3 regions of the Sphingomonas canaveralia genome follow, and region 2 is predicted to be linked to each of the others. Evidence: predicted binding sites of a transcription regulator. Region 2 holds the regulator's gene; each other region holds the start of a gene.

Region 1 (5,670 bases), 1.0 Mb from region 2:
ACGCCTGCCGCCGGGCGCGGGTGATCGCGACATAGGCCAGCCGTCGCTCCTCCTCCAGGCTGGCGGCACCGCCTTCGTCCAGCGCGCGCTGCGAGGGGAACACGCCTTCTTCCCACCCGGCCAGGAAGACGGTGCCGAATTCCAGCCCCTTCGCCGCGTGGATCGTCATGATCGTCACCTTCGGCTCGTCGGCGTTGGCGTCGTTGTCCATCACCAGGCTGACATGCTCCAGGAAGGCGGGGAGGGTCTCATATTCCTCCATCGCGCGGGCCAGCTCGGTCAGATTCTCGAGCCGGCCAGCAGCCTCGGCCGATCGATCGGCCTGCAACATCGCGGTATAGCCGCTCTCGTCCAGCATCTGGCGGGCAAGCTCGGCATGCGGCGTCGTCGCCAGCCGGTCGCGCCAATTGGCGATGTCGCCCAACAGCCGGCCCAGCGACTTGCGGGCCGCCCCGGTCAACTCATCGGTGTCCAGGATGCGCGCGGCCGCCAGCAGCAGCGGGATGCCTTCGGCTCGCGCCAGCATGTGCAGCCGCGCGACCGCCTTGTCGCCCAACCCGCGCTTCGGCACGTTCACGATCCGCTCGAACGCCAGATCGTCCGCCGGCTGCGCGATCACGCGCAGATAGGCCAGTGCATCGCGGATCTCGGCGCGCTCGTAGAAGCGGAAGCCGCCGACAATGCGATAGGGCATGCCGATCGCGATGAACCGGTCTTCGAACTCGCGCGTCTGGAACTGGGCGCGCACCAGGATCGCCATATCGTCGATCCGCTCGCCCCGATTGCGGGCCGCCTCGATCTCGTCGCCGACGCGGCGGGCTTCCTCCGGCCCGTCCCACACGCCGACCACGCGCACCTTCTCGCCCTCGGCGGCGTCGGTCCACAGCGTCTTGCCCAGCCGCCCGCCATTGTGCGCGATCACGCCCGATGCGGCCGCCAGGATGTGCGGGGTGGATCGATAATTCTGCTCCAGCCGGATCGTGACCGCGCCCGGAAAATCCTTTTCGAACCGCAGGATGTTGGCCACCTCCGCGCCGCGCCAAGAATAGATTGATTGGTCGTCGTCACCCACGCAGCAGATATTCTTGCGCTCCTGCGCCAGCAGCCGCAGCCACAGATACTGGCTGGCATTGGTATCCTGATATTCGTCCACCATGATGTAGCGGAAGCGCTGCTGATACAGCTCCAGCACCTCGCGATGCGTTTTCAGGATCACCAGCATGTGCAGCAGCAGATCGCCGAAATCGCAGGCGTTCACCGCCCGCAGCCGCGCCTGATAGGCGGCGTAGAGCTCCGCCCCGCGGCCGTTGGCAAAGGTCTCGCTTTCACCCGCATCGATCTCCGCCGGCGTCCATCCGCGGTTCTTCCAGCGATCGATCAGCCCGGCCAGCTGGCGCGCGGGCCAGCGCTTCTCGTCGAGATCGGCCGCTACGATCAGCTGCTTCAGCAGACGCAGCTGATCATCGGTATCGAGGATGGTGAAGTTCGATTGCAGCCCAACCAGCTCGGCATGGCGGCGCAGCATCTTGGCGGCGATCGAGTGGAAGGTGCCAAGCCAGGGCATGCCTTCGACTGCATCGCCGATGATCCGGCCGACCCGCTCGCGCATCTCGCGCGCTGCCTTGTTGGTGAAGGTGACGGACAGGATCTCGGACGGCCAGGCGCGGCGGGTGGCGATCAGATGCGCCAGCCGCGCCGTCAGCGCCGCGGTCTTGCCGGTGCCCGCGCCGGCCAGCACCAGCACTGGCCCTTCGGTCGTCAGCACGGCTTCGCGCTGTGGCGGGTTCAGGCCGGCCAGATAGGGCGGTTCGGGCTGTGGGGCGGGGCTGGCATGGGTCACCCGCGAACAGTTAGGGAACGCGGGCGCCAATCGCAATCCATCATGCGCAGGCGTTGCGGCAGGGCCGATTCGCGCGCATGATCGCGTTGAACTGCAAGGGGGAAATGCCATGGCGCTCGCGATGCTGCTTTTGTCCACGCTGTCGCTCCAGACAGGTGATGCGCCGAAGGGGGCGCCTCCGGTGCCCGACAGGCCGAGCGAGCAGACGGTGCGCAACGCGCAGTTCATGCTCGATCATTACCCGCCGGCCGCGCTCAAGCGGCGCGAGCAGGGTAAGGTCGGCGTGCGAGTGTCGATGTCGCGCGATGGCCGGATGAACAGCTGCGAGCCGATCGAGTCGAGTGGCTTCTGGCGCCTGGACCGCGAGACCTGCGACATGCTGGTTCGGTTCGGCCGCTTCACGCCGAAGCGGAACGCGCGCGGCAATCCGGTCGCCTCCACCCAGGAAGGTTATGTCGACTGGCGGCTGCCGGCCGGGATCACGCCTGCCATTCCCGCTGCCGACCGCCGCGAGCTGGCGCTGGACAAGGAGAAGCTGGTCTGCAAGCCGGCGCCGAAACTCGGCTCGCTGTTCATCACACAGAAGCGCTGCCTGACTGTGAATGAATGGCGGCTCGCCGAGATCGAGGCGAAGCGCATCACCGCTAGCCTGCAGAACGGCCTGCCGCCGGGGCTACAGTAGCCGGCGGGTCGACAGCCGGTTCGACGCTCCCTATCTCGCGGGATCATCATTCCGGAGCGACCGACCTGCCATGACCGCTACCCATTCGACCCGCATGCTGATCCTCGGTTCCGGCCCGGCCGGCCTGTCGGCGGCGATCTATGCCGCGCGCGCGGGCATGGCGCCGATCGTGGTGCAGGGTCTGCAGCCGGGCGGGCAACTGACGATCACCACCGACGTCGAGAATTATCCCGGCTTCGCCGAGGTGATCCAGGGTCCGTGGCTGATGGAGCAGATGCAGAAGCAGGCCGAGCATGTCGGTGCGCAGATGATGTGGGATACCATCGTCAATGTCGATCTGTCGCAGCGCCCGTTCCGGCTGACCGGCGATGGCGGCACCGTCTATGTCTGCGACACGTTGGTGATCGCAACCGGTGCGCAGGCGAAGTGGCTGGGCGCGCCGGGCGAAGCGGAACTCGGTGGCAAGGGTGTTTCCGCCTGTGCCACCTGCGACGGGTTCTTCTACCGCGGCAAGAAGGTGGCCGTGATCGGCGGCGGCAATACCGCGGTCGAAGAGGCACTGTACCTGACCAACCACAGCCATGACGTCACTTTGATCCACCGCCGCGACAGCCTGCGCGCCGAGAAGATCCTGCAGCAGCGCCTGTTCGCGCATCCGAGCATCAAGGTGCTGTGGAACAAGGAGGTCGCCGGTTTCGTGGGCGGCGAGGGCGCGGCCGGGTTGGTCGCGATCGATCTCAAGGACACGCGGACCGGGGCGGCGAGCCGGCTCGACGTGGACGGCGGGTTCGTCGCGATCGGGCACCACCCCGCGACCGAACTGTTCCGCGGTCACCTGGATCTGGACGAGGACGGCTATCTCCGCGTGCAGCCGGGGACCGCGCTGACGAACGTGCCGGGCGTGTTCGCGTGCGGCGACGTGATGGATAAGGTCTACCGCCAGGCGATCACTGCGGCCGGCACCGGCTGCATGGCCGCGCTGGATGCCGAACGCTTCCTAGCCGAAGCCGATTTCGAGGCTAAGGAAGCAGCCTAAGGTCCGGCCAAAGCGCCCAGCACCCGGGCGGCCAGCCAATCCGCGTCACCCGGGCCGATCAGCGCATGCGATCCGGTTTCGCGGCTGTGCAGGACAGCGGGGAAGGCGTTGCGGCGATGCTCGGCAATGAAGGCCTGGGCAGTGGCATCGCCGGTCGCCAGCAGCACGGTCGCATCGGCACCGGCAAGCCCGTGGCGCACCTGCGCTGCAAGCAGTGCCGGCTCATTCGCTCGCGCCGCGCTACGCAAGCCGCGCCACGCCTTGCGCATATCGATGCGACCACGCGCCAGCCGCGACCAGCCATCGAGACTTGTCAGCCGATCGAGATAGCGGCGGCGGATCGCTGCGGGCGGGGGCAGATCGCTCGACGGTGGCACCACCCAGGGATTGATCAGGATCAGCGCATCGAGCGTCGCATTGCGATGCGCCAGCGCAAGCGCACTCGCGGCATCGCAGGTGCCGAGCCCCACGATGCGCGTGACGGCGGGGCAGGCGGCGCGCAGTGCGGTCGCGGCGGCGGCGATATCCGCGCCCGCGCCGTCGAAGCCCGGATCGTCGCCATCGCTGTCGCCGACCCCGCGGCGATCGAACCGCAGTACCGGAAAGCCGGCGGCGGCGATCCGCAGCGCCAGCCGGGTCATCGCCGCGTGCGGGCCGCTGCGCGTCTCGGTGCCGCCGGATACGATCAGCAGGCCGCTCGTGCCATCGGCCAAGTCAAGCGTCGCCGCCAGCGATACGCCCTCGCACGCGATCGTCAGGTAGCGCCGCACGTCTCGATCCAGGATCGGATGTCGGCCGCGATCAGATCGGCAGTATCGGCGGATCGTCCGGGTTCGGCCCGCCGCCACAGCGCTTCGCCTGCCAGCCGGTCGCTGGCGTTGCCGCCATCACCTTCGAACCGCACAATCCGCAGCGGTTGCACCTCGGCCGGCACCGCATCGCGCAAGCCGGCATAGAGCGGCGGGGTGAGCGTCATGCCGGCCAGCGATACCGGGCCGGCCAGCGCAGCCGCATCGAGCGAGGCCAGCGATCCGCCGCGCCCGGCCTCGCGATCCGCCATCAGCTGCGCGCGCATCACGTCGCGCAGCAGCGCTGCGCCGCCGGTCGGCGCAAGCCGCCACCAGCCGCGCGCCGCCGCCGCATCGTCGAGCAGCGCGCCGCCCCTGAGCGATGCGACGAAGGGAACGCTGCCGCTGCGCGCGGCGACATGATCGGCGGCGGCGGCCACCGCGGCGCGCCACGCGGCCCAGCTCGTCTGCTCCAGCAGGGTCGCGCTCTCGCCTTCGCCAGGCAGTTCCGGCAGCCAGCAGCCGATGCCGTGCGCTGCGAGCCGGCGCATGACATCGCCGATCAGGATGCGCGTGCGATTACGCTCCGCGAACAGCGGCTGGACGATCAGGATCTGTGGCCCCTCGGTCGGGCCGCGCGCGAAGATCGGCTCGGGGCGGGCTCCTGCGACTTCCTCGCCGCGGAGCGCCTCGTTCACTGCAGCGACTTGCCGCGCGCGAAGGTGGAAAGCGCGCCGAACGTCTCAAGCATCGCGCCGTCGACCTCGTCATCCTCGATGATGATGCCCAGCCGATCCTCAAGCTCGGTCAGCAGGCCGGCGACCGCCATCGAGTCCAGCTCGGGCAGCGCACCGAACAAAGGTGTGAAATCATCGAAGGCGGCGACGCGGGCCTGGTCCAGCCCCAGCACGTCTGCCAGCACCGCGCGCACGGTGCGATCAACCTCGAGCCCATCCCTATCCGCCAACACCGCATATCCTGGCCGTTTCCCCATCGCCGCCCCCTAGTCGCTCCGAATGCGGCGGACAAGCGCCCGCCCGCGCGCGGCCAGATCGGCGATGCTGCCGCGCCGCGTGAGCGTGAGCGTGACGAGCGGACGCGCCTGTTCCATCCAGTCCGCCTTGTAGGCATCGTCACCCGTGCCGAAGTCGACGATCGCAGGCCGATCCGCTGCGAAGACATGGCGAAACATCGCCGCCGTCAGCAGCGTGCCGGCGGATAGGGGGTCGGCGGCGCGGCGATGCGCGAGCTTGTGGATGGTGGCGATACCATGTTCGCTCAGCCAGAACTGCGCGGCGACCGGATCGCTGCCGGCAAAGGCGAC
Region 2 (5,670 bases):
CAATCCGGCGCGTGTCCGCCGCCAGCTGATCGGTATCGCGCGGGTTGATTATCTCGATACCGTCGCCGGCGCGGTCGAACTGATCGGGCTCGATGCCGCGATGCTCGTCTCGGGAGAGGAAAGCCTCGACGAGATCAGCATCGCCGGCCCGAGCCGCGCGATCATGATCCGCCCCGGGCACCGCGCCGAACTGCGCTTGACCCCCGAGGACGCCGGCATCGAGCGGCACGGTCTCGACTCGATCCTGGGCGGCGATCCCGCGTTCAACGCCCGCGCGCTGCGCGAACTTCTGGCCGGAGCGGTCACACCCTATCGCGATGCCGTGCTGCTGAACGCCGCCGCCGCGCTGATCGTGGCCGGCCATGTCGAGACGATGGCGGACGGCGTGGAAGAAGCGGCCGAGGCGATCGATCGCGGGCTGGCAAAGGCGCTGCTCGATTGCTGGATCGCCTATTGATGTCCGATCGCCTGACCGAGATCTGCGACGCCAAGCGCGATCATGTGAAGATCCGCCGCCGCCATGTGCACGCCGCCGCGATTGCCGATGCGCTGTCGCGGCAGACCGATCCGCGTGGCTTTCGCGCCGCGCTCGAAGCGAAGGTTGCGGCAGGCGGATCCGGGCTGATCGCCGAGATCAAGAAGGCCTCGCCCTCGAAAGGGCTGATCCGCGAGGATTTCGATCCGCCCGCGCATGCCCGCGCCTATCACGCCGCCGGCGCCGCCTGCCTGTCGATCCTCACCGACACTCCCTATTTCCAGGGGGCGGATGCGTATCTTGCCGCCGCGCGTGCTGCGGTACCGCTGCCCTGTCTGCGCAAGGATTTCATGGTCGATCCCTGGCAGGTCGCGGAGTCGCGCGCGCTGGGCGCGGACGCGATCCTGATCATCGTCGCCGCGCTCGATGATGTCGCGATGCACGAGATCGAAGCGGAAGCGATCCGGCTGGGCATGGACGTGCTGGTCGAGGTGCATGACGAGGCCGAGCTCGATCGCGCGCTTGCGCTCAACTCCCGCCTGATCGGCGTCAACAACCGCAACCTCAAGGATTTCACGGTCGATCTGGCAGTGACCGAACGGCTGGCGCGGCGGGTGCCGGCCGATGCGCTGCTCGTCGCCGAAAGCGGCATTGCCGGCCACGTCGATCTGCTGCGGCTGCGCGATCACGGCATCGCCTGCTTCCTCGTCGGTGAATCGCTGATGCGGCAGCCCGATCTCGAGGCCGCGACCCGCGCGCTGCTCGGGCAATGAGCGGTCTCACCCATCTCGATGCGGACGGCGCGGCGCGGATGGTCGACGTCTCCGCCAAGGCGACGACCGTGCGTGAGGCGACCGCCACCGGGCGGATCCGGATGACCGCCGAAGCCGTGGCCGCCATTCGGGACGGTGCGGTCAAGAAAGGCGATGTGCTGGCGGTGGCGCGGATCGCCGGCATCATGGCCGCCAAGAAGACGTCCGACCTGATCCCGCTCTGCCACCCGCTGGCGATCGAGGGCGTCACGCTCGATCTTGTTGTCGAGGAAGACGGCATTACTGCCACCGCCACCGTCCGCATTTCCGGGCCGACCGGGGTCGAGATGGAGGCGCTGACCGCGGTCTCGGTCGCGCTGCTGACGGTCTATGACATGGCGAAGGCGCTCGACCGCGGCATGGCGATCGAGGGTATCCGGCTGCTCGCGAAGTCCGGGGGGCGATCGGGCGACTGGCGCGCGGCATGAGCCTGCTGCCGATCGCCGATGCGCTCGATCGGCTGCGCGCGCTGGCCCTGCCGCTGCCGATCGTCGAGATGCCATTGGCCGATGCCGCCGGCCGCCTGCTGGCCGAGGATCGCTCCGCCCTGCGCACCCAGCCCGCTGCCGATCTGTCGGCGATGGACGGCTATGCGATCCGCTTCGCCGAAGCCCCCGGTCCGTGGCGGGTGATCGGCGAAAGCGCCGCCGGATCCCCCCCCGGGCAAGTGATTGCCGCCGGGGAAGCGATGCGTATCTTCACCGGTGCGCCGCTGCCGGCGGGCGCCGATTGCGTGCTGGTGCAGGAAGATGCCAGCCGTGACGGCGCCACCGTGCGGATGGTGGGCGAAGGTCCGCCGGGCCCGGGGGCGCATGTCCGCCGGGCCGGATCCGAATTTACTGCCGGCGCGCCACTGCTTGCCGCCGGCGATCGCCTGACGGCGGCGCGGATCGCGCTGGCGGCGGTCGCGGGCCATGGCAGCCTGCCCGTGCGCCGCCGCCCCCGGATCGCGATCGTCTCGACGGGTGACGAGCTGGTCCCCCCCGGTGCTCCGGTCGGCCCCGGCCAGCTGCCGTCGTCCAACGCGGCGATGCTGGCGGCGATGCTGGCGGCCTGGCCCGTCGATATCGACGATCTGGGGATCGTCGCGGACGACCGCACGGCGCTGCGCCGGACGTTCGAAGCTGCCGCGCGGTCAGCCGATATCCTCGTCACGATCGGCGGCGCATCGGTCGGCGATCATGATCTGGTGCGGCCCGCGCTGGCGGATACGGGCGCCGCGCTCGATTTCTGGCGGGTCGCGATCAAGCCCGGCAAGCCGCTGATGGCCGGGCGGCTGGGCGATGCCGTGCTGCTGGGGCTGCCGGGCAATCCGGTGTCTGCGTTCGTGACGGCCACATTGTTCCTCCTGCCGCTGGTCGCAGCGCTGATCGACGATGCGGCGCTACTGCCAGGGTGGCGCACGCTGCCGCTGGCCCGCGCACTACCCGCCACCGGCGGCCGCGCCGAATATCTGCGCGCGCGGATCGTCGATGGCCGGGCCGTACCCGTCGGCGATCAGGGCAGCGCCGGCGTCATCGCGCTGGCCGCAGCCGATCTGCTGATCGTGCGCCCGCCGTTCGCGGCACCCGCACTGCCGGGCGACTCGGCGGAAACCCTCATCATCGCTTGACAGCGTTCCGATCCGTTCCTACACGTTCCCCGTTCGTTCCCAGGGGAGCCGTGCGATGCTGACCAAGAAGCAACATGAACTGCTGTGCTTCATCCATGATCGCCTTGGGCAGACGGGCGTGTCGCCTTCGTTCGAGGAGATGAAGGAGGCGCTCGAACTCAAGTCGAAGTCCGGCGTCCACCGCCTGATCAGCGCGCTCGAGGAACGCAGCTTCATCCGTCGCCTGCCCAACCGCGCTCGCGCTTTGGAAATCCTGCGCATGCCCGATCTGGCGAAGCCGGCACCCGCCAAGGCGGCCGTGCGTGCGCCCACCCCGGTATTACAGCCGGCCAACGACGTTCTGGAAATTCCGCTGCACGGCCGGATCGCGGCCGGTGTGCCGATCGAGGCGTTGGAAGGACAGTCGATGCTGTCGGTGCCGGCCGCGCTGCTTGGGCCCGGCGAACATTATGCGCTGGAAGTATCCGGCGATTCGATGGTCGATGCGGGCATTCTCGATGGTGACTATGCGCTCGTCCGCCGCACCGACGCCGCGCGCGAGGGCGAGATCGTCGTCGCATTGATCGACGACAATGAGGCGACGCTCAAATATTTCCGCCGCGAAGGCAGCATGGTCCGCCTCGATCCCGCGAACCGGCTCTACGATCCGCAGCGTTATGCGCCCGATCAGGTGCGTGTGCAGGGTCGGCTCGCAGGTCTGCTGCGCCGTTACTGATTACCGGAAGTCCGTTTCGTCTGCGTGACGATTAAGATCATGTGCCGAAACGGATCGATCTGTTTCGGACAAGATTTGTTACCATATTAACCACATCGCTTGTCTTTACCTGTTGTTTACCAACTGGTAGCGGGCGCCTCTCAACAGGGAGGATGTCTCGTGAATAAACTCATGTTGCTGGCTTCGGCCGGCCTGTTCTTCGTTGCGCCTGCGCAAGCTACGACCGTCTACAACACCAGCCTGCCCGATCTGAACGACACCCGCGGCGATGGCGTCGCCACCACCACGACCGATGCCACTGGCACCCGCACCACCGTCGCCGGCTCGCCCGGCGGCGCCAATCGCGTGTCCGCCCCGATCACGGCGAACAGCTGGATCCAGGCCAATGTCGGCAGCGAAGGCACGGTCGGCATCACCACCGATTATGCACGCAGCGGCAATGGATCGGCCTATTTCTCGACCGTGAACGACGGTAGCAAGGCTGACCTTCAATATTACTTCGCCGGCCTGACGACCGGTGCGTCGCTCGCCTCGCTGACTTCGGTTTCCTACGATTTCTTCCGCGATGCCAGCTCGACCACTAACCCGAACTTCGCGGGCGTATTGCGGCTCGATATTGCCAAGGACGGGGCCTTCGCCGGATCGCTGGTGTTCGAGAATGTCTATCAGACGCAGCAGGCCGCGCCGACCGATAGCTGGACCACGCTGACCGCGTCGCTCGACAGCGGCATCTTCTGGGCGACCAGCACAGCGCTCGGCCCCAACTTCGCCAACGCCAATGGCGGTCAGAAGACCCTGCAGGCCTGGATCGACGACAATGCCGGTGCCAACCTTACCGTCTATGGCCTGAGCCTGGGCGTGGGCAGCGGCTGGGGTGACGGCCAGAGCTTCACCGGCGCGATCGACAATGTGTCGCTGCAGTTCGCAGGCGGCCCGGAGATCTCGGCCAATTTCGAGGTTGCTGCTGCCGCGGTGCCCGAACCCGCTGCCTGGGCACTGATGATCGGCGGCTTCGGCCTGGTTGGTGGCACCCTGCGCCGCCGCAGCATCCGGGATCTCGCCGCCGCCTGATCGCGACGGGCTCGACGATCGAAGAGGCCTGTCGCGGCGACGCGGCAGGCCTTTTCCATTTGCGCGGCCGGTCGGTCACGAAAGTGCAGGGGCGGTGCCACAACATCGTCCGCAGATAGGGTGGATACCCGGCTCGGCCAGGAAGGCTGGAGCATCGCGCCGGCGGGGGTGGTGGACAGGGCTGGATTCGAACCAGCGTACGCTTTCACGGGCAGATTTACAGTCTGCTGCCTTTAACCACTCGGCCACCTGTCCGGACCCGGACCCGCCGACGCGAAGGCGCGCTCAATGACGAATGGCGCAGAGCCTGTCAACGCTTCCCCCGCATCGCGCGCACGGCTAAGTCGATCGCCTGCCAATCGGAGTTGCCATGCCGTTCGTCTCTCGCCTCGCCCTGCCGCTCATGCTGCTCGCCCCCGCCGCGATCGCCGCGCCCGTTGCCGATCCGGTGCCCGCGCGCATCCTCGATGAAGGGCTCAACCGCAGCCAGGTGATGCAGACCGCAGCGCACCTGACCGACAATATCGGTGGCCGGATGACAAACTCGCCGCAGATGCGCGAAGCCGAACGCTGGACCCAGTCACGCTTCACCGAAATGGGGCTCAGCAACGTCCGCAAGCAGGGCTTCCGGTTCGGGCGCGGCTGGTCCATCGAACGATCCAGCGTGCGCATGGTGACGCCGCGGCCTTCCACGCTGACTGCGATCCCGATCGCCTGGACCCCGGCGACCGATGGCGCGCTGGCCGGCGAGGTTATTGTGGCGCCGCTGCGGCGCGAGCGCGACTTCGCCAAGTGGCGCGGCAAGCTGGCCGGCAAGATCGTGATGATCACGCTGCCCGATGCCGCTGCCGATGCGAAGGACGTGCCGTTCCAGCGACTGAGCGGGGAGGAACTGGGCAAGCTCGACGAGTTCGAGCAGCCCGTCTACCAGCCCGAGACGCTGGAACGCACCCTGCGCCGGATCCGCTTCCCAGCCCAGCTCGAC
Region 3 (5,670 bases), on a different contig from region 2:
GCATGGCGAAGATGTGCGCCAGCGTCGCCTTCTGCAGCTCGCCCATCGCGGCATGGCTCTGGTCGACCGCAGCGGCCACCCGCGGACCATTGCCATGCTCGGCCTCGATCGCCTCGGCAAGGCGGGCATTGGCGGCACGCATCTCCAGCTCGAGGGCGCGGCGTTGCACCGCGAACCGGTCTTCGAGCACCTTCAATCGGGCCTGCTGGTCGCCATCGAGCGCGAGCTTGTGGTGCAGCACCTCGTGGAGCGCCGCACCGGGCTGCTTGGGCTGCGGCAGCAGCGCGCGCCCGATAAAGACACCGCCGATCGCTGCCAGGAAGGCGAGCAAGGCGCACAGGACAACCCGCTTGGTCGAGGTCATGGCTCGCCGATCAGTAACGCGGAAGGGGCAAGGGGGGAGGCTCCGCCGAGCGGCGCGAGCGAGACAGCAGGGCTAGCCGTCGCGGGCAGCTCGGCACCGACGATCCCGATACCGAGCGCCGCGGCGGCTATCACACCGAACCCGAGCCCGGCTCCACGCACGGCGGGGCGGCTGCCGATCCGCGCGAGAATCTGGTCCTCGATACCCTCCAACGCGGCCGGGGCGGGTGCGCCCGCTAGTCGCGCCAATGCTCTGTCTAGATCGTCCATGCTTTCCACTCCGCCCCTCTATCATCGGATACGCATCGCTGCCCATCATCCCTCAACCGCTGGTGAGGGGTCGGGCAGCGCGCCGCGTAGAAGGGTGCACGAACCTCGTCGGAGTAACCCATGCGTAGTCTCGCCCTTCCTGCCGCCCTCGCTCTCCTGAGCCTCGCCAGTGCGGCGCAGGCTCACCCGAAGCTCGTTGTGGCCTCCCCCGCGCCCAACGCGACCGTTGCCAAGCCCGCGCGTGTCGCTTTGCAGTTCAGCGAGAAGCTGATGCCGAAATTCTCTGGCGCGGACCTGATGATGACGGGGCATGGCGGCGCCACGCACCCGCCGATGAAGGTTGCAGCCACCACCCAGGTTGCACCCGACGGTCGAACGCTGGTCGTGGTGCCCAAGTCGCCGCTCGGTGCTGGCCGCTATAGTGTCGCATGGCACGTCGTCTCGGCCGACACGCATCGGGTGTCCGGCAACTTCGCCTTCGCGGTGAAGTGAGGTGGACGCCGACTGGCCGCTGATCGGGGTCCGCTTCGCGCTTTATGCGACGTTGAGCGGACTGTTCGGCCTGTCGGCGTTCAGCCTCTACGGGCTCAAGGCCGGAGAGCGCGCAGACGCACTCGCCTTGCGCCCCTGGCTGGTGGGGACCGGGCTGCTCGGCCTTCTGTTTTCCGGCATCGCGATCGTCCTCCTCGCAGCGGCGATGGCCGGCACGCCGGCATGGCCGATCGATCGGGAAGCGATCGAAATGCTGCTTACCGGGTCCGTGACGGGCACGGCGTGGGAAGCGCGCATGGTCGCACTGATTGTGGCCGTGATCGCGGCGCTGATCGCGGCAGGACGTACCGCGCCGCTCGGCCTGGTCGCGCTCGCGGCAGGCATTGCGCTCGCTACGCTCGCCTGGACGGGCCATGGCGCGATGGACGACGGTGTGACGGGCTGGGTCCATCTGTTAGCCGATATTCTGCACCTGTTGGCGGCCGGAGCCTGGGTCGGTGCACTGCTCGGATTGACGCTGCTCGTGGTGCGGCCGGCAGTTCGCGTCGACGTCGCGCATCTCAGACTGACCCACCGGGCGCTGCACGGCTTCGGTCTGGTCGGCACGATCGTTGTCGGCACGATTGTTGTAACGGGGCTGGTGAATGGCTGGCTGCTGGTCGGTGCCGGCAATCTGCCGAGACTTCCCACCACCCTCTACGGCCAGCTCCTCCTCGCCAAGCTGGCGCTGTTCGGCGCGATGCTAGGGCTGGCCATCCTCAATCGCTTCCGACTGACGCCGGCGTTCGAGCGCTCGGTTGCCGTTGGCGATGAACGGGCTGCGCTCGGTGCGCTGCGGCGCAGCCTCGCGATCGAGGCGAGCTGTGCCGTCACGATCCTGGCGCTGGTTGCTTGGCTGGGAATGCTCGAGCCCCCCGCAACGGCGATGTGAGGAGCGGGCGGCCGATCGCCGCCCGCCCGTCGCCGATCAGGCGGCCATCTTCTCGCATGCATCAGCACAGCGCTCGCATGCGGCGACACAATCTTCCATGCCGTCGAGACCCCGGCAGCTCTCCGCGCAAGCTCGGCAGACCTGGGCGCAGATGCCGCAAACGAGCTTATGCTGGTCGGACCCGCGCGCCATGAAATCGAGTGAGGTGGCGCAAATCTGCGCGCAATCGAGCATGATCTTGATGTGGTCGGGCGCAGCGTGCGCGCCGCCCACCTGGAGGCAGTGCTGGGTGGTCATCGACAGGCAGGTGACATGGCAGTGGTGGCAGGCGTCCATGCAAGCCTGCATCTCGGCGCTCATATGATCGTGCATCGGTGGTCTCCGCGTGAGCCCCCGCCCAAGAGGGAATACGCGGCACGGACCCCCTGCCCTTATAGAAAGGGGTGGATAGCCTAGCCGCTGCCATCTTCGCGGAGGTCTACCACGTCGAAGCTGTGCCACGTGGCACAGCTCTCTGCCTGTTCTGAGTGTAAGAAGGCCGCCCCTTGGTGCCGAAGGCAACAGCGGGGACGGCCATGTTGCTCACAACCTAGCGCATCTCCTGCGACTTTTGAAGCAACAGCGTGTCGACGAAAAACCGAGGGCCGCCTTGTAAGGCGGCCCCGGTGCTAGTTCCCTGATCGGGAAACGGACAATCCGTTGGATGCCGCATGTCCCCTCTTGGTAGGGGGTGCCCGCTGTTCGGGCAAGGCTCGTCAAAGGGACGAATGTGCCACGTGGCACACCGATGGTCGTCGAAAGCACGAAGTTTGAGGATTTCAGGTTGAAATCGCCGGGCATCGGGAGCGTTGACCTGCCGATCTTCGTGCTTTCGACGACCGTTTCTGATCCGGTCTCGGTTTTCAAAAGCACGAACGCATTGCGGGAACGGCATAGGCGGCAAGGTGCGTCCACCTAGGGCTGAGACTCAATCAGAGCCAGAATGCGAGCGCAGTTGCGATGGCGACGCCTGAGAGGAAGTTGGCGGCGAGTTTGTCATAGCGGGTGGCGACACGGCGAAAGTCCTTGAGGCGGCAGAAGGCGTTCTCGATCAGGTGGCGGCCGCGATACCTGTCTTTGTCGTGACGGATTATGCGTTTGCGGTTTCGCCGTCCGGGAATGACGGGAACGGCTCCAGCATCGCGGAGCGAGCGGCGCAGCCGGTCGGCGTCATAGCCCTTGTCAGCAAGGAGGTAGCGCATGCGACCGGCTCGTTCGAGGAGTGCAGGCGCCGCCTTCACGTCACTGACGTTGCCAGCCGTCAGCATCAGCGCATAGGGGCGGCCGATAACGTCGGTGAGCGCGTGGATTTTGGTCGTCCATCCGCCGCGCGAACGACCGATCGCCTGGATCTGGCGCCCCCTTTTCCGCCGAAGGCCGCGCGTTGTGCCTTGATGTAGGTGCTGTCGATCGCAGTACTCTTCGTCACCACTCCAGCATCCACCAGCGCGTCGAGCAGCTTGAGCCAGAAGCCCCGGCGCGACCAGCGGTTGAACCGGTTGTAGATCGTCGTGGATGGGCCGTAATCGGCCGGGCAGTCGCACCAGCGACAGCCAACCTTCAGCACATGCATGATCCCGGAGATCACCCGCCGGTCGTCCACCCGCCGCGCGCCAGGTTGGTTCTTGGGCAGATGCGGCTCGATCGCTGTCCACGCTTCATCCGACAACCAGAACAGCGCCATGCCTCAATCCTCCTGATCCAAACGACAGTGAATCAGGAAAACCCTCGCTCCTCAAGTTGCTGATTGGGTTTGAGCCCTAGAGCGATCGCCATGATTCGTGCTTTTGAAAACCTGGGAAGCACGCTGCACATCGCTTCGCGTCCATTGCGCAACAGTCCAACCCTTGTATCGTTTGGGACAGGCGAAAGCCGATCACGACCAGAGCCCACCAAGCTGCTACCTTGGTGGGCTCAAACCATCGTTCAGGAAGGCTACTGTCAATGAAGCCGCCAACGACATGGACCACCGTCCGAAATCCCGTAACGGGTCGATCAGTGGTGGTTCGAGGTGCTGGTGCGCTTCGCGGCCGACTGATGCTCACGGACGGTTTGGACCTCACCCGGCCGATCGCTGCGCAGATTCTCACACCTGATTGATTCAGCCAGACGGCCGGCTTGGAGCTGGCAGCCGTCACAACGGTCATGGCTGAAACGAACGGCTGCGCTATCGCCCGCGGCCCCGATCATGGTCGCTACGATCCTTGTCCCGCTGTCTGATCCGCTCGCGTTCCTGCTCCTGCTGCCGGACACGCTCGATGCGCCGCTCGCGCATCACCGCTTCATAAAGCTTGTTCAGGTGAGGATGCGCGCGCTCGACCCTGGCCCGCGCCAGCTCGTCACCTCGGTGACGCCGCTGCCCAGTGACGGGACCAAGATATTCCTTGAGCTTGCCCAGCCGCTTGGCAAGCTGCGTGGAGCGCTGCTGCAACCCGCGCGCGGTCTTCTCCCAACGCGCCTGCGCCGCTTCGTGGGACGGCCGGCGTAGCGCTGCCAACAACCCGCTAGGCGGCAGCGGCTGTTTGCGGGCGTGGTCATCCCTGACCTTTTCATGGCGTCGGTACATACCGCTGGCTCGCACCTGCGCTCGCTGCGCGCGTGACTGCACACCGGCCAGTTCCCTGCCGTGTTCAGCTATCCAAGTTTTTTCAACTTCCTCACGGGTCGGACGCTGTTGCCCTTCGGGCTGCATCTCACGCGAGGACAAAGCGGCGGTGTTAATCGCACCCCTTTCGGGGTTCCGATTGCCCAGAATCGATCTGCCACCGGTGTTAATCGCACCCCTTTCACGGCTTCGGTCGCCGGGGGCGGACATGGCATCGGTGTTAATCAGCCCCCCTTGCTCCCTGCCGGGCTTCGTCCCGTATCCGTCGAACATGCCGCGCGCCTTGTCGCGAATCTTCTCGGCCATCTGGCGCGCGAGTTCCGGAAACCGGATCTCGCGCCGATCGGCGAAGGCGCGGGCATGGTCCTGCTCGGTGCGTTCCGGCGCATAGTCGCCTGCCATGTCCTTCGACCGGTCGCGCGACAGCACACGCGCGAGCCGGCCTTGGTCGGCGAAGTCGTCACGGCCGTAGTGGAGGTGCACGCTATCGCGATGCCGTGTCATCCCGACATAGCTGCTGTGCCGGTCCATGCTCGGCGTCGCCAGCACGTGCCCGCGATCGACGGACACGCCCTGCGACTTGCCGAACGTCGCTGCATAGCCGTGATCGATCGCGGCATAATCCTTCAGGTCGAAGGCGACGCTGCGCCCGCCGTCCAACCGGACGCCCATCCGGCCGTCCTCGATCCGCTCAAGTGTGCCTAGCGTGCCGTTCTTCACGCCCAACGATCGCTCGTTGCGCAGGAACATGATCCGGTCCCCGGCCGCGAAGTCGCGCTCGCCCCGATCGGCCGCGACGGTCCGGTCCTCGCCCAGGTCGCCGCTCGCCCGCACCCGCTCGCGCGCCTCCTGGTTGAGTTCGCGCACCTCGGCGTTGGTGTGGGTGAACATGATACGGGTCTTGTCCGGCTCGGCCTGACGATCCCGATCCCAGCGGTCCACCAGCCCGGCCCGGGCCGCCTCGCGCGTG

What was found. Region 2 encodes LexA, which represses DNA repair genes until DNA is damaged. Its sites were predicted from a motif close to GTTCCNCNCTTGTTCT; they were not measured.
Region 1: the regulator LexA is predicted to act here: its motif matches at 1,844-1,859, upstream of ABC347_RS04880 (ATP-dependent helicase).
Region 3: the regulator LexA is predicted to act here: its motif matches at 2,566-2,581, upstream of ABC347_RS17540 (four-helix bundle copper-binding protein).

What each region holds. Positions count from the first base shown of each region.
Region 1 is NZ_JBDFMH010000001.1:1,019,373-1,025,042, reverse strand. It holds gene ABC347_RS04880 (ATP-dependent helicase) at 1-1,840, opposite strand, end outside; gene ABC347_RS04875 (energy transducer TonB) at 1,950-2,522, shown strand; gene trxB (thioredoxin-disulfide reductase) at 2,593-3,558, shown strand; gene ABC347_RS04865 (hydrolase 1, exosortase A system-associated) at 3,555-4,328, opposite strand; gene ABC347_RS04860 (hypothetical protein) at 4,313-5,044, opposite strand; gene ABC347_RS04855 (acyl carrier protein) at 5,041-5,340, opposite strand; gene ABC347_RS04850 (GNAT family N-acetyltransferase) at 5,350-5,670, opposite strand, start outside.
Region 2 is NZ_JBDFMH010000001.1:11,966-17,635, reverse strand. It holds gene trpD (anthranilate phosphoribosyltransferase) at 1-457, shown strand, start outside; gene trpC (indole-3-glycerol phosphate synthase TrpC) at 457-1,248, shown strand; gene moaC (cyclic pyranopterin monophosphate synthase MoaC) at 1,245-1,715, shown strand; gene ABC347_RS00085 (molybdopterin molybdotransferase MoeA) at 1,712-2,899, shown strand; gene lexA (transcriptional repressor LexA) at 2,955-3,614, shown strand; gene ABC347_RS00075 (PEPxxWA-CTERM sorting domain-containing protein) at 3,774-4,685, shown strand; tRNA gene ABC347_RS00070 (tRNA-Tyr) at 4,855-4,940, opposite strand; gene ABC347_RS00065 (M20/M25/M40 family metallo-hydrolase) at 5,056-5,670, shown strand, end outside.
Region 3 is NZ_JBDFMH010000002.1:25,281-30,950, reverse strand. It holds gene ABC347_RS17560 (periplasmic heavy metal sensor) at 1-364, opposite strand, end outside; gene ABC347_RS17555 (hypothetical protein) at 361-633, opposite strand; gene copC (copper homeostasis periplasmic binding protein CopC) at 754-1,125, shown strand; gene copD (copper homeostasis membrane protein CopD) at 1,127-2,056, shown strand; gene ABC347_RS17540 (four-helix bundle copper-binding protein) at 2,093-2,428, opposite strand; partial or broken gene ABC347_RS17535 (IS5 family transposase) at 3,028-3,779, opposite strand; gene traA (Ti-type conjugative transfer relaxase TraA) at 4,263-5,670, opposite strand, start outside.